DNA from 3 places in the Desulfobulbus oligotrophicus genome. Region 3 is predicted to be linked to each of the others. Evidence: riboswitches for the same ligand, from Rfam matches in the RefSeq annotation. Region 3 holds a riboswitch; each other region holds the start of a gene.
The links. A riboswitch is a leader RNA that binds a small molecule or an ion and turns the genes downstream of it on or off. The one in region 3 is predicted to bind cobalamin.
Positions count from the first base shown of each region.

Region 1: linked by a shared signal. The riboswitch ahead of exbB (TonB-system energizer ExbB) and the one ahead of HP555_RS01235 (sirohydrochlorin cobaltochelatase) in region 3 are both predicted to bind cobalamin.
Region 2: linked by a shared signal. The riboswitch ahead of HP555_RS03645 (methylmalonyl-CoA mutase family protein) and the one ahead of HP555_RS01235 (sirohydrochlorin cobaltochelatase) in region 3 are both predicted to bind cobalamin.

Region 1 covers NZ_CP054140.1:1,864,888-1,869,520, forward strand. The annotation lists gene crcB (fluoride efflux transporter CrcB) at 1-191, opposite strand, end outside; gene HP555_RS08370 (hypothetical protein) at 305-565, opposite strand; gene HP555_RS08375 (hypothetical protein) at 651-1,118, opposite strand; cobalamin riboswitch at 1,415-1,597, shown strand; gene exbB (TonB-system energizer ExbB) at 1,935-2,366, shown strand; gene HP555_RS08385 (ExbD/TolR family protein) at 2,347-2,730, shown strand; gene HP555_RS08390 (energy transducer TonB) at 2,727-3,461, shown strand; gene HP555_RS08395 (adenosylcobinamide amidohydrolase) at 3,559-4,633, shown strand, end outside.
Region 2 covers NZ_CP054140.1:793,258-797,890, forward strand. The annotation lists gene scpA (methylmalonyl-CoA mutase) at 1-244, opposite strand, end outside; gene HP555_RS03645 (methylmalonyl-CoA mutase family protein) at 241-2,376, opposite strand; cobalamin riboswitch at 2,516-2,700, opposite strand; cobalamin riboswitch at 2,857-3,035, opposite strand; cobalamin riboswitch at 3,184-3,384, shown strand; gene HP555_RS03650 (ribonucleoside triphosphate reductase) at 3,436-4,633, shown strand, end outside.
Region 3 covers NZ_CP054140.1:278,945-283,577, reverse strand. The annotation lists gene HP555_RS01245 (heme ABC transporter ATP-binding protein) at 1-247, opposite strand, end outside; gene HP555_RS01240 (FecCD family ABC transporter permease) at 228-1,268, opposite strand; gene HP555_RS01235 (sirohydrochlorin cobaltochelatase) at 1,268-2,170, opposite strand; cobalamin riboswitch at 2,328-2,514, opposite strand; gene HP555_RS01230 (helix-turn-helix domain-containing protein) at 2,606-3,382, opposite strand; gene HP555_RS01225 (pyridoxal phosphate-dependent decarboxylase family protein) at 3,379-4,633, opposite strand, start outside.

The DNA.
Region 1 (4,633 bases), 1.5 Mb from region 3:
TATTTAATAACAAAACCTGCCAGCACGCCAATGACCAGGCAGCCAAGAACATTGACGATAAACGTACCCAGCGGAAAACGCCAGCCCATGGTGTGATGCAGGATCCATCCGGCAAGCAGATGGCGACCTGCTGAACCGAGCGCGCCGCCGGCGGCGACAATGACAAGAGCGTATAGAGTGTGCCTGTTCATCTAAAAATGCAGCAGATGCAGCTGTCGGCATCCGGAAGAGTGAGAATATGAATGTTTGTTGTGTGCACTGAAATCTGGTCGTGCTGCATAGGCAGTTGGCCGGATATATCTGTTTATCGTTTTTTCGTAGTCGGTTGCAAGGTAAAGTCGGCAACAAAATGGTTGTATGCTGCCGGCACCGCTGCATCCGTACTGTAGGTGCAGATGGCATGTTTTCTGATCTCTAAACATCTTCCATCCTCACGCATAAACTGCCGGGGATTTACACGAATCCAATCGTTTAAATTTTCTTCCTTTCCCTGTTCATAAAGTGCCAGCGAGGGTACGTCTGCCCGGCACCCTCCGGCAGTCTCATGGTATCCTTCATCTTCCACAACCCAGTTTTGCGGATATTTGAAGATGAAAGCATACTGTGGATTGCTATAGGTTTTCCAGGTGGCGGTGTTTGTTTGGTCTGTCTTATTTTGTATTGTGAACGTGGCGGCTTGAGATGACCTTGCCGTTTTTGACATCCAGATAAACTTCCTTTTCTCGTGTTGCATCAACGCCCATGGCTCGCGACAGGATCCTACCGCTGCCGAGGCGCAGAGTACCGGAAAACCAGTCCGCCCTCACAGGTGAGACCCACTGTGGATCAATTTCGGTCAGTGGTATGACGCTTCGATGCGGGGTACCGTCGTATAGGGCAACAAGGAACAGCCAATCATCTTCTATTTTCCATGAACCGACGTACCCACGTATACAGGCTGTTGAGGGCGGTCGTGGCACAAAGGTTTTGGTTTTTCCTGCGGGAAAGAGCGCTTCCAGCGGGGTGGTGTACATGTCGTAGGTTGTGTTGTTGTACACCAGCATTTCCGGAAACTGCCTGGTGGCCCAGGCTGTACCTGCCAGTAAACAGACGAGAAGGGTTGTGAGGATTGTTTTCATTTCGCTTGACCACAGGTAAGGGCGATGATGGGAGCAGGTGCTTATGGTCATATGTTTCGTCCACCCGGCACAAGGTCTGTTTGCACGGGCAACTCAGATATATACCCTGACTCTGCCGGAAGATACAACCATACATCACAGGTAAGGAACAGATCAGAAGAGGCCTTTTGCCGTGACGGCTCTCACCACTGGAAGAAAACGCCAGGTCATTGAAAACGCACATATCTTTCCTTCAGTATATGGTATGTGACCCTGCCTGCAAAACAATTTCCTTGACAATCTGTGGTGCATGGGTTCTATCCATTTCAAGTTCAGGTGTTTGTATAAACGTAAGAGGGAACCTCGTGAGAATCGAGGACGGGCCCGCCGCTGTAATCGGGGACGAACGCTGCAGGATGTCACTGGCCCATGGGGCCGGGAAGGCGCAGTCAGTAGGATGAACCGTGAGTCAGAAGACCTGCCTGAATGGATAGAGGAGACGGCTGCGAGGACGGCAGCGTACCCGGTTCATCACTTCTGTGGATAAATAGGGCTATCCCGGATCGAATTTTCGGTCCGGGATTTTTTTTCGCCCGTTTCACAGGCTGTGGTCATTCCGGCTGCTGGTCGGCTTTACCTGACCATCATGTCGGGAGCCCTGCAGAGGATGCTATCGTTTTATCCTTCCGCGACAGTGTTGCACCGGAACAGGCAGTGTTCCCGCTGCTGCCTGCAGGGCCACCTCGCACCATCTCCCGGCTGATGGTCTGTCGGTTATGCGCACTTTTGGCAGGCCGATCTTCTACCCATATCTTTTTTTGATCAGCAAGGATCTCCATGGAACATCTGCAGAGGTTGATAGATTTCGGGGTGCTCGGTTTTCTTGGACTGCTCAGTGTGATTGCAGTTGCCGTGGCGCTCGAGCGCTGGCTCGTCTATCGTTCAACCCGTGTTGAACAGTACCGGGACCGCAGAGAGCTGGAACTGCATCTGACCAGCAAACTCCATATGATTGCCACCATCGGCTCCAATGCCCCCTATATCGGCCTGCTCGGTACAGTGCTCGGCATTATGCTCACCTTTTACGATATCGGCTCGGTGGGATTTGATACCGCCAAGATCATGACCGGTCTGGCCCTGGCCCTGAAAGCAACGGCAATGGGTCTGCTGGTTGCCATTCCGGCGGTGGCCATGTACAACTTTTTACTCCGGCGTTGCAAGGTACTGCTCATGCAATGGGATATCAGTCATGGACGAAAGGGAATTTGATTATCTGAATGTTATTCCGCTGGTTGATGTGATGCTGGTGTTGCTGACCATTGTTCTCACCACTTCAACCTTCATCGCCACCGGCGGTATTAAGGTTGACCTGCCTAAAGCCGAGGCTGTGCAGGATGCGTCTCTTCAGCAGCCTCTGACCATTGCCATTACCAAAGAGGGAACCGTCTGGGTGGAAAACAGTGAAACCCCGTTACCGGAACTGGCAACTGCACTGGCGGAGGTGAGCCGGGACACGCCGATCACGATCCGTGCAGACCGGGATATAGCGCTCCAGCTGTTTGTCGATCTGTATGAGGCTGTCAAACAGCTGGAATTTACCACCTTAAGCCTGCAGACCGAACAGCAGCCATGAATCGACAGGCCGGGGCCACCACTTTTTCCGTACTTTTACATGCAGTGCTTCTGTGGAGTGCGGTCTCTCTGGGGCAGCAAAGCCAGATCATGCGGGTACCGGTGCCTCTTGATTTTTCCATCCTGGCTGCCGGTCCTGTCGAAACCGTTGAACCGGCAGCACCGCCGAAGGTCGAATCAACGCCGCCGACCCCGGCAGTGAAAAAAAAGACGGTTCCCAAACCAGTGGCAAAAAAGAAGCCACAACAGCAGGTAAAGCCCAAAAAAACCATTCAGCCGGTACCGGAAAAGACGCAGGCTGTGGAAATCGTACCGGTTGCAGCGGCAGAAACCACAGAGTCCCGGGAAACACCTTCGACAGCTGAGACAGCAGCACCCGCCGCACCTGCGAATCAGCCGAAAACAACCGAACCGAGAAGAGGTGGCGGCGGTGGCGGTGTTTTCAGTGTCAGTCAGCTCGACGGTCCCCTGGCTGTGCTGGCCAAGGCATCGCCGATCTATCCGCCGGCTGCCAAACGGCGCAATATTCAGGGGTGGATCAAGGTGAGGTTTTTGGTTGACGAGCGCGGCAAGGTCGGGCGCATTGCGGTGCTGAGCGCCGATCCCCAGGGTGTTTTTGAAGAGAGTGTGCTGCGTTGTATCAGCAACTGGCGCTTTAAGCCGGGCACGGTGAAGGGTGTGGCGGTCAAGGCCATGGTGGAACAGACGATCACCTTCAAGCTTGAAGGGTGAAAAGTTTTATCAGCATCTGACCTGGACCAACCCGCCAACCCACTGAAGAACTCCTTTTCGGCTCGAGAAACCAGAAGGTTTCGAGGAAAACCCCGGCATGCTCATCGACACTTTGTACAATGGCGTTGAAATTCATCGGCAGGAAAAAATACTTTGCGCCTGTTTTCTCAAACCGCACAGCATCCTCTCCACCTGTCCTGTTGCCGGAGGCCTGCGTTTTGATCTTACCTGTGTGTACAATCACCAGAGCTGTGAACCCGCTGGTCACAGCAAGCGCTTGTCGGCACAGCCCTGTGATGACCCCCACAGCTACCGTCGGACCATCTGTGCCCAGTACGGCCTGCCTGCTGAACAGTGCGCCACTTTGGGGACGGCTGCCAACATGCACAATGCCTGTATTGCACAGCAACAGTTTCGCGGTCTGACCGTTGCTGCAATCTGTACCGGCGGTGTGGATGCCAATGCCGGCCGGGTGGGTGATCCTGCCACGGTTGTGGAGACTGCGACCGGGTTTGAATCCCTGACCACGGCAACCACTGTTCCCGGGCCGGGCACGATCAACACCATGGTGTTTATCAGCAGACCGTTAACCCCTGGAGCCCTGACCCGCTGCATTATGACTGCCACTGAGGCCAAGGTGGCGGTGTTGCAGGAGCTGGCGGTTAACTCCCGGTATTCCGATGGTCTGGCCACCGGCACCGGCACTGATCAGATCGCGGTTGCCGCCCTGGAAAACGACGAAGTGCCGCTGACCAGCAGTGGTAAACACGTCAAACTGGGAGAGATGATCGGCCGGGCTGTGTACGAGGCCACAAAACAGTCGCTTGCCCGCCAGAACCAGCTCACGCCGATCAGCCAATGTTCAGCGAAAATTCATCTGGAACGTTTCGGCTTAAACCGGATCGGAATGCAGGATATGATCTGTGCGTTTCTTGATCAGGAACTGGCTGCACTGCTGCGCAGTAATTTTCTGGCAATCGAACGTGATCCTTTAACCGTTGCCGCCGTAGCCGCCCTGGTTCATTTGCGAGACAAGATCTCCTGGGGGGTACTGCCGCAGACCTGTCAACAGGAGATCATGGCTGCCCATGCCGCCCAGGTGGCCTGTGCGGTGAGCGGGCAGTATGAGCGGCTGGCCGCCTACCGGGAACAGCTGGCAACCTCGGCAGCCA
Region 2 (4,633 bases), 510 kb from region 3:
CGAACATGGTGCCATAGGGGCCGCGCAGGTAGGGCGGGATGCCGGCCATGTAGCTGAGGTGGTCCAGGGCGTCGTAATCTTTCCTGGTGTAGAGCGGTTTGACATCGATCTGCTCGACCGTGCGCCAGGCCAGTTCTTCGGCGGTGAGGCCGGTCTCCTTCTTGACCTTGGCTGCCCAGGCTTGATAATCCATGGGCGCAGAGACAGGCTTGAATCCAATGGTGGTAAAGTCAGGCGAACTCATGCGATCACCTCCAGATGTTTTTGCAGTTTGGTGAGCAGCTCCAGGGCATTGACACGAACATGGAGGAACTCATCCACGCCTGCCTCCTTAAAAGCATCCACATGTTCTTTAGGGAATCCCGCAAGGATGATCATGATGTGGGGATCAGCAGCTTTCAGCTGTTGCGCCAGTGCAGGGACAATATCCGGATACGTGGCATCAGTGGAACAGATGACCACGGCTTTAGCTCCAGAATCGAGTGTAGCCTTGGCTGCCTCGTCAACGGTGCCAAAGCCGTTGTTGCCGATGGTCTCAAAACCGCCGACATTGAAAAAGGCGGTGGAAAAATCAGCTCGGGCTTTGTGCTGGGGAATGGGCCCCATATTGGCCAAAAAGAGCTTGGGAACGATGCCGGTACGGGCCGTGTAATCCTCGGTGGCACGACGGATCTTTTCAAAGGGTTCGGCACCGCGATGGATGTTGAGCGGTTGAACGGCGATCTCCCCGGCCTCTTTCTGCAGAGCACCGGCCACCATACCCAAGGTGGCTCCCCGGCGGGCAGCCTTGATGGTCTGGGCCATAACTGTACTGTCAAGAGTGGAGCGACATTCGCGGATGGCTGTCAGGGCCGCAGCGCAGGCCTGGTCGTCGATACTGCCCGCATGGGCCTTGAGCGCCTGTGTCCTTTTCTCGCGGAACCCCTGATGATCAAAAGGCTCGGCCAGTTGGCGTTTCTCCTGCAAATTCGGATACATGTTGGTGCCGACGAACCGGTCAGTGCGCGTGGCAACGTTTTTCGCTCGCTGTGCCGCTGTCTCAGCCACCCCTTCCTGTGGCATCCCCTTCTCAAGTGCAGCCAGCATGCCGCCGGCTGCCTCGATATCCTGGAACAGCTTCCAGGCCTTCTCGGCCAACTGGGCGGTTATCTTCTCCACATACCAGCAGCCGCCGGCCGGATCGATCACCTTATCGAAATGGCCCTCATCTTTGAGCACGATCTGCACATTGCGGGCAATACGACGGGAAAACTCGTTGGGTGTGCGGAAGATCTCATCAAAAGGCCCGACGTGCATGCTGTCGACACCACCGGCAATGCCGGAAAAAGCTTCAGTGGAAACGCGCAGCATATTTACCCAGGGGTCCACCTCGGTCTTGTTCCACGTGGCTGTACGGGCATGAACATACATCTTCTGAGCCTCGGCATTACCACCGAAGGAGTCGATTACCTGGGCCCAGACCATTCGTGCAGCGCGGAACTTGGCAATTTCCATAAAGAAGTCATTGCCGATTGCAAACTCAAAGTTCATGCGCACCGCAATATCGTTGATGCCAAGTCCGCGTTCAAGCAGGGCGCGGATGTAGGCCACTCCGGTGGCCAGGGCATAGGCAATATCCTGCACAGCATTACCGCCGCTGTTACGGTAATCTTCCGTGCCAACGGTGATTGTACGCACTTTAGGGGCATGCTCCATGGCCCACAGGGTGAGTTGCGCCATCCGGTCGTAGGCCTCGGCCGAAGAACAGGGCAGCTTTCCCGCAACGGCCAGTACACCCAGGGGATCAACCACCAGCGAACCCTCAAGATCAGCAGGCGACTGTCCCTGGTCCTCAATCAGGGCAACAACCAGTGCTGTCTGGGCTATCCCCGTGGCACCGCAGGTGATCCTGCAGGGGTGGGCGGTCAGGTCGATACCCTCCAGGGCAACTTTGGCGTCACTCAGACTTGCAAGCGACAGGCCATCCTTGCCGACCATCTCCGCCGGAGCCTGATCCGGGTCATATCCATTTAAGGTAGCCTGGTCGAACACGATGTTAAGGCTGTTCTGGCCCCGGGTGAGATCATACCTGGCGGCACGATTGAACTCTTCGGGATCGGGCTGGGTAATCTCCTGGGCAATGTGCCAGGCATTGACCCTGGGGCCTGAAGCCGTGGTACCACGCATGTAGGGCGCCTCACCGGGCAGGGTATCGACCAGGGGCAGACCGTCGAGGTCGTGGATGAAGTACATCGGCTGAATGTCAATGCCTTCGTAGGTTTTTTTGACCAAAGTCTTGTCAAAGGACTTGCCCTTCAACTGCTTTTCCACCTCTGCCAGCCACTCGGCATGGGTGTTGGCCGGAAAATCTTTAAGAATGTCCAATGCTGTTCCCATTTTTACTCCTTGTCATTTGGTTAACAAAAAACCCCCGACCCTTTCGGGCCGGGGGTTCCCCTGTCTCTGCACCGCTGATAACACGCAGGCCTCGAACCTGCACAGTGCTGGGATCAACAACGGGAACCACGGCCGCTTACGCTGATCAAAAAAACCGGCAGGTCTTCTGGCTTTCGGATCACCCTACTCTCCACGTCTTCCCGATCAAATCGACCAGTGACATAAGGCGGATTTCGTCCCCGATTACAGCGGCCGGACCGCGACGGACTTGCACCGTCTTCCCTGTTAGGCCATTACAATGGCACCGATTTTTTCTTCTAAAACAACGAGTTAAAACCGAACTACCTGACTACATCGGACCAGCATTCCCCCAATATCTTCCATGAAAAAACGACAAAAAAAATCCCCGGATCAATATAGATTGATCCGGGGATGCCCTGGTTTATCCACGTATCGGTGCCCTCCCTGGTCCAGGGGGAAAGCGCTGTCATCTTTCAGGCAGGTCTTCTGACTCTCGGATCATCCTACTGACTGCGCCTTCCCAGCCTTTTAGCCAGTGACATTGTGCAGCGTTCGTCCCCGAATACAGCGGCGGGCCCGTCTCCGATTCACACGGAGTTCCCTTTTATCCTTACGGAACCTGAAGATGGTACAACAGAATACCGACACTAAAACGAAATCGATCATGACTGTCAAGATAAAAAACTGAAGGATGCGATGTAATCATGCATGCATTGCACCTCCTCCTGTACAGTAACAACACATCAGGCAACGCCTTTTTTAGTGTTGACCATAAACTGAAAACACAATATATAGTGGTCAAGCGGTTCCTCCTGTCCTGAGAGCCAGGAGGAGAATAGGGAATCCGGTGCAAATCCGGAACTGTCGCGCAGCGGTAATCAGGAACGAACATTGTCAAAGACACTGGTCAGTTGACCGGGAAGTGACAACCAGTAGGTTCCCCAATCGCCTGAAAGTCCGAAGACCTGCCGTGAAACCACAGCCGCACATGCAACGGCTGTCACCTGCACCCTCTTGCCTCGCGTCAAGGAGAGAGCCATGTCACACGTCTGTCTGCAACCCTCTGTCAAAGTATTCACCACGATCAGAAAACGCGATCAGCGTCTGGTTCCGTTCGAGTCGGGAAAGATCACCAGCGCTCTTCTCAAAGCCGGTCAGGCCACCGGAGAATTCGGGCTCCCCGAAGCCCGGCGGTTGACCATACATGCCCTGGCCGTTGCCCAAACCCTCCTTGATACCGATGCCCCCTGTGTCGAGGAAATTCAAGATGTGGTGGAAGAGGTTCTGCTCTCCTCCATGTATAAAAAAACGGCCAAGGCCTATATCCTCTATCGGGACCAGCATGCCCGCATCCGGGAGATGGTCACCCGAACGGACCTGTCCCTGATCGACAGCTATCTGCAACGGCTGGACTGGCAGGTGCAGGAAAACTCCAACATGTGTTATTCACTGCAGGGGTTGAACAACTACATCTCCAGTGAAGTCAGCCGGACCTACTGGCTCAACAAGATCTATCCCGCCGAGGTTCGCAGAGCGCACCTGAACGGTGATCTCCATGTCCACGATCTGAACCTGCTGTCCGTCTACTGTGTCGGGTGGGACCTTCGTGATCTGCTTTTAAGCGGTTTTACCGGTGCCCCGGGAAAGGCGGAAAGTGCACCGGCCAGACATTTCCGCAGTGCTCTTGGCCAAATAGTGAACTTCTTCTATACATTACAGGGAGAGGCTGCCGGAGCACAGGCCTTTTCCAGCTTCGACACCCTGCTCGCTCCCTTTATCCGCCACGATCAGCTGACCTACCGGGAGATCAAGCAGGCGCTCCAGGAATTTGTCTTCAACCTTAACGTCCCCACCCGGGTCGGTTTTCAGACCCCTTTCACCAATCTTACCATGGATCTTACCCCGACCAGCAGCCTTCAACAGACACCGGTCGTGATCGGCGGTCAGGAGCAGGATTCGGTCTATGGCGAATACCAGCACGAGATGGACATGCTCAACCAGGCTTTTCTGGAGGTCATGGCCGAGGGAGATGCCCGTGGCCGGGTTTTCACCTTCCCCATCCCAACCTACAACATCACCGCCGACTTCAACTGGGATCATCCTGGTCTGGAAGCACTCTGGCAGACCACGGCGCGTTACGGTCTGCCCTACTTTGCCAACTTCATCAATTCAGACCTCCATCCGGATGACGCCCGTTCCATGTGCTGCCGGCTCAGACTCGATACCAGGGAGCTTG
Region 3 (4,633 bases):
TTTTGGGCCAGAGCTGCAGCGGCTGTCCCCGGAAGGTGATGGTGCCGCTATTCGGGGTGCGCAGCCCGGCAAGAAGATCAAGCAGCGTGGTCTTGCCGCAGCCATTGGGCCCGAGGATACCGGTACAGTAGCCGTGTTCGAGCTGCAGACTGATGTTGTGCAGCACCGGCTGGTTGCCGTAGCTGAAGTTGATGTTGGTCAGCGACCAGAGCGGATGGTGCTGGTGATCAGAATACGGCTGCGCCATCCCGTTGCCTTCGCTTAAAAAGGATACAGAAAAACGGCCCGCCGAGCAGGGCGGTCAACACGCCGATCGGCACCTCCGTCGGCAGCACGGCCCGGGTTAAGGTGTCGGCCACCAGGAGAAGCAGGCCGCCGGCAAAAAAGGCCAGCGGCACCAGGAGCCGATTGTCCGGACCGACCAGGTGGCGGAGCATATGCGGAACGATCAGGCCGACAAAGCCGATGATACCGGAGACCGAAACAGCAAGCGCGGTCATCAGTGAGGTCACAACGAGCAGGGAGAGCCGAATGCGCACGGCATGCACCCCGAGGGAAGTGGCTGTGCGGTCGCCGGTGGCCATGATGTTGAGGTCGCGACTGTAGTAGACAGCCACCAGGGTGCCGAACAGGGCCGCGGGTGCCAGCAGGACGATACTGGACCAGGAGGCTCCGGCAAGGCTGCCCATGAGCCAGAAAACGATCAGGCCGACCTGTTCATCGGCAAGGAACTTCAGAAAACCGATGGCTGCCGACAAGATAGCCGCCACAATGACTCCGGCCAGAATAAGACTTGTGGAGGAGAGTCGTCGATCCCCGGATGCTAAAAACAGAACCACGGCCAGGGTGCCCACGGCGCCGCCGAAGGCAAAGATCGGAACAGTCACGCTGGTGGGTAGAGAAAGGCCGAAGATCTGCAAGACAATGACGAGCGAGGCTCCAAAGGCTGCTCCTGTGGAGATGCCCAGGGTGTACGAGTCTGCAAGCGGGTTGAGCAGAATGGCCTGAAAGACGGCCCCGCTGACACCGAGCAGGCCGCCGACCAGGACGGAGGCCAGTATGCGGGGCAGACGGACATCAGTGATCACCGTGGCGGCAACCGGGTCGATATCTGCAGGCGGTGCCTGACCGCTCAGCCTGGCAAAGAGAACAGCCACCACATCTGAAACTGAGACCTGGAGAAAACCGAGGGTTGCCGAGAAGGCAATTGCCGCCATCACGGCTATGACCAGTGGCAGCAGCCACGCTGTCATGGTTGGTCTGGTCATCAGTGCAACTCGACTCCCGCATCGGCAGCGGCTTCTGCCGCATGGTCTATAAATATCTGTACCAGAGCCGGACACTGGCTCAACCCTGTAAGCACAGGCGTGACTTCAAACCCCTGTGCTGTAAGCCTTGACAGCCAGGAGTCCTCTTCCGGTCCGGCGAGATCGTTGGCGGCGTGTTCACCGGCAACCAGTAAAAAGGGCTTGAGTATCACCCGCTGAACCCCATGGTGGCACAGATCGGTGAGGATGTCGTCAAGATCGGGAAAACCTTCCGCTGTGGCAATCAGGGTCAGCACATCGGGATACAGCTGACGCATGCGGGCGGCAAATTCAAGATACAGGCCACCGGAGGGAAAGAAGTGGTTGCCGTGGCCCATGTAGACGAGGGCGGCTTTTTTGTCACGAGCCAGGGCAGCGTCGTCGGATAATGCTTCAGCAGCCCGGCGGATGTCGTCGGCGTAGGGGCGTTGGAGGTGATAGCTGCCCAAAAGCGGTCGGCCCAGGGCAATGGTTTTAAAAGGTCGCCATCTCGGCTTCATGGTACTGATCGAGGTCAGTCCGCGAACATAGGCGCCGAGGTCGTGGAACTCCTCAGCCGGGACAATGTGGGTCGACTGGACGATCAAAGTGTCGACACCCCGGTCCTGGAGATTGGCTATGGCCGCCAGGACACCCTGGACTTTAAGGATCTCGTCGGGAACTTCCGGATGCGTGTTCAGATAGATGGGGTCCTGGGCACGACGCTGCCAGATCTGCCGGATCTGATTGGCTGTAAAGGCCATCCTGACCGGAATCTGTGGAAACGCCTCAGTCATGGCCCGACGAATGGACAGCAGTCCGGAAAGGGCTGTTTCCACTGTTGTGCCGAACGTGGCCAGGACAATCGCTTTGTTCTCATGCATGATGGGTTTTCTCGGTTGGAGGCATACCAGAGCAGCAGTACTGGTGCATGCCGGGCTGAACCGGGAGGCTGAAATAAAAAAATCCCGGATCATTCTTTATGATCCAGGATATCCCGTGCTTACCGCTGGAGCCTGTCCCGTTCCTGTGCCTGCAGACGCGGGATCCATAATTCAGGCAGGTCTTCTGACTTCCGGATCGACCTCGTCCCGCGTCTTCCCATTCCTGACGGAGCAGTGACGTTCGTGCGGGATCTGTCCCCGGTTACAGCGGCGGGCCCGTTCCGGTTTTGCACCGGATTCCCTTTTCATCCGTTGATCTGGACACCTGAATGTCAGTGCGAGCCATCGTACCCGTCGCTTCCGGTGAAGTCAAGCCGTGAATAAAGGTTGTGCAGAAAAACGGGAGCCCGGCATTGGTGCCCGCTGTTGTGCGGATCAGTCCATGGCGAGCGTGTTGTCCACCAGGGGGGGTAAGAGGGACTGTACTTCGGAGGCGCTCCATTCGAGCCGGCCCGAAGGGGGGGCCGCCTGGATCTGATCAAGGGCCCGGGCGATCTCTTCATAGCTTTTCCCCTTTTGCCGGAGTCGTTGCACCGAAGCAGCCAGCTGTTCACGGCTGAACGTTTTTTTGGGATGCCATACTTCCTGTCGATCCGGCGGGGGAGACGCTGGGGTAGCTGTGTGCAGAGATGTGAAATCGGCAGGCAGCACGATGGCTTCGTACAGATCAGACGGACGGTCTGCGGACAGGCGGTCGTCCTGAGGTTGCTCATCCGGGGCGAGCGGCATTGGTTTATACTCTAACTGTAAACCCACCATCATTCGCATCAGATCGTCAATCTGCCGGTCACGCCGTGCCAGTTGTTCGCGCATGTCTTCGAGCTGGTCACGAAGCAGGCCGATCTGATTTTTATAGGACTGCAGCAGTTCATCAAGGTAGCTGTCGTCTGCGGCGGCTGGTGAGGCAACAGGGGCAGGGGGCGGTGGAGCGGTTGGCTCTGCGTCCCGGGCATAGGTGGCCATCAGTCGGCGGCCGTCGCTCCATTTTTCCAGATCCGGTCGGCGAAAACGGACCTCCTGTTTGCCGGTGGCCGGGTTGAGTATCATCTTAAAGGGAAGACCGCGCTTGCGGTAGCGAGTGATGGACTTAATAGAAACATCAAGGAAATCAGCAGCCTCTTTCTGGGTCATCGCATACTCGTTGTCGCTCATGGCCGCCTCGCTGTATTGTTGTGCTGGAGACTGTTTTTTTGCTGGAGCAGTTCTCGTCCGGTTTCGATCACAGCGGTGAGGAACCGGTCGATTTCAGGCTTGTCGACATTGACGTTTGTGATCAACAGCCGGAGCACGAGTTCACCGTTGACAAAGCCGGTACCGATCAGGGCGCGTTTGCTGTGATGCATCTGCTCGCGCAAATTCTGATTGAACAGGGCTGCCGGAGTGCCGTTCGGGGTGCGGAATCGAAAACAGACGTTAAACGATTCTCTGGGGACCGCCATCTCAAGTTCCGGCAAGCGTTTAATCTGCTGTTCCGCATACCGGCAGAGATCGAGGTAGTGCTCGACGCGTTCTGCAAATCCGGCCTGACCATAAAATTTCCAGTCAAGGAACCACTTCAGACTGTCAACACGGCGACCGCACTGCAGGGACAGGGTACCGAGATCTCTGATTTCGCCGTTTTCCCCGCCGTGGAAGATGTAACTTTCGTCACCGGCACTGCACACCCTGCGCAAGACATCCTGATGCCGATTAAACAGCAGTACATTGCACATCAGCGCCGTGCCCAGCATCTTGTGAAAGTCGAGGGTGAAGGAGTCCGCCTGTTCAAGATCCGGCAGGAATCGGCGGCGAAGTTCGTCACTGAAGATCACCGCTCCGCCCCAGGCACCGTCAACATGCAGCCAGAAACCGTACTTCCGGCGTAACGCCAGCAGAGGTTCAACACGATCGTACGCACCGCGGACCGTGGTTCCGGCGGTGGCGGCCACGAAAAACGGCAGGCCGCCCCGAGCCTGAACATCGGCAAGCTGCCTTTCCAGGGAGACTGTATCCATGCGGCCGTGCTCATCCACAGCGACTTTACGCAGCTGATCAGTGCCGATTCCGAGAATGTTGGCGGCCCGGTCCATGGAGTAGTGCGCATCTGCATTGACAAAGGCAAACAGCGGCGGTCCGCCGGACAGTCCCTTGTTTTTGATGTCCGGCAGAGCGGTATTGCGGGCGGCCATCATGGCAATCATATTGGCATTGCTCGAACCGGTGGTCATCTGGCCGCACCCCTGCTCAAAGCCGACCAGTCTGAGCATGGTGGTAAGCATGTACTTTTCCATCAGGGTGGACACCGGCGCAGTTTCGTACGTGCAGGCCGAGGTGTTCGTGCAGGCGACAATGATCTCCCCGATGACTGAAGGGAGGTTGGCGCCGGCCCACATACGGTTGACATAGCCGGGATGCGTGGTTTTT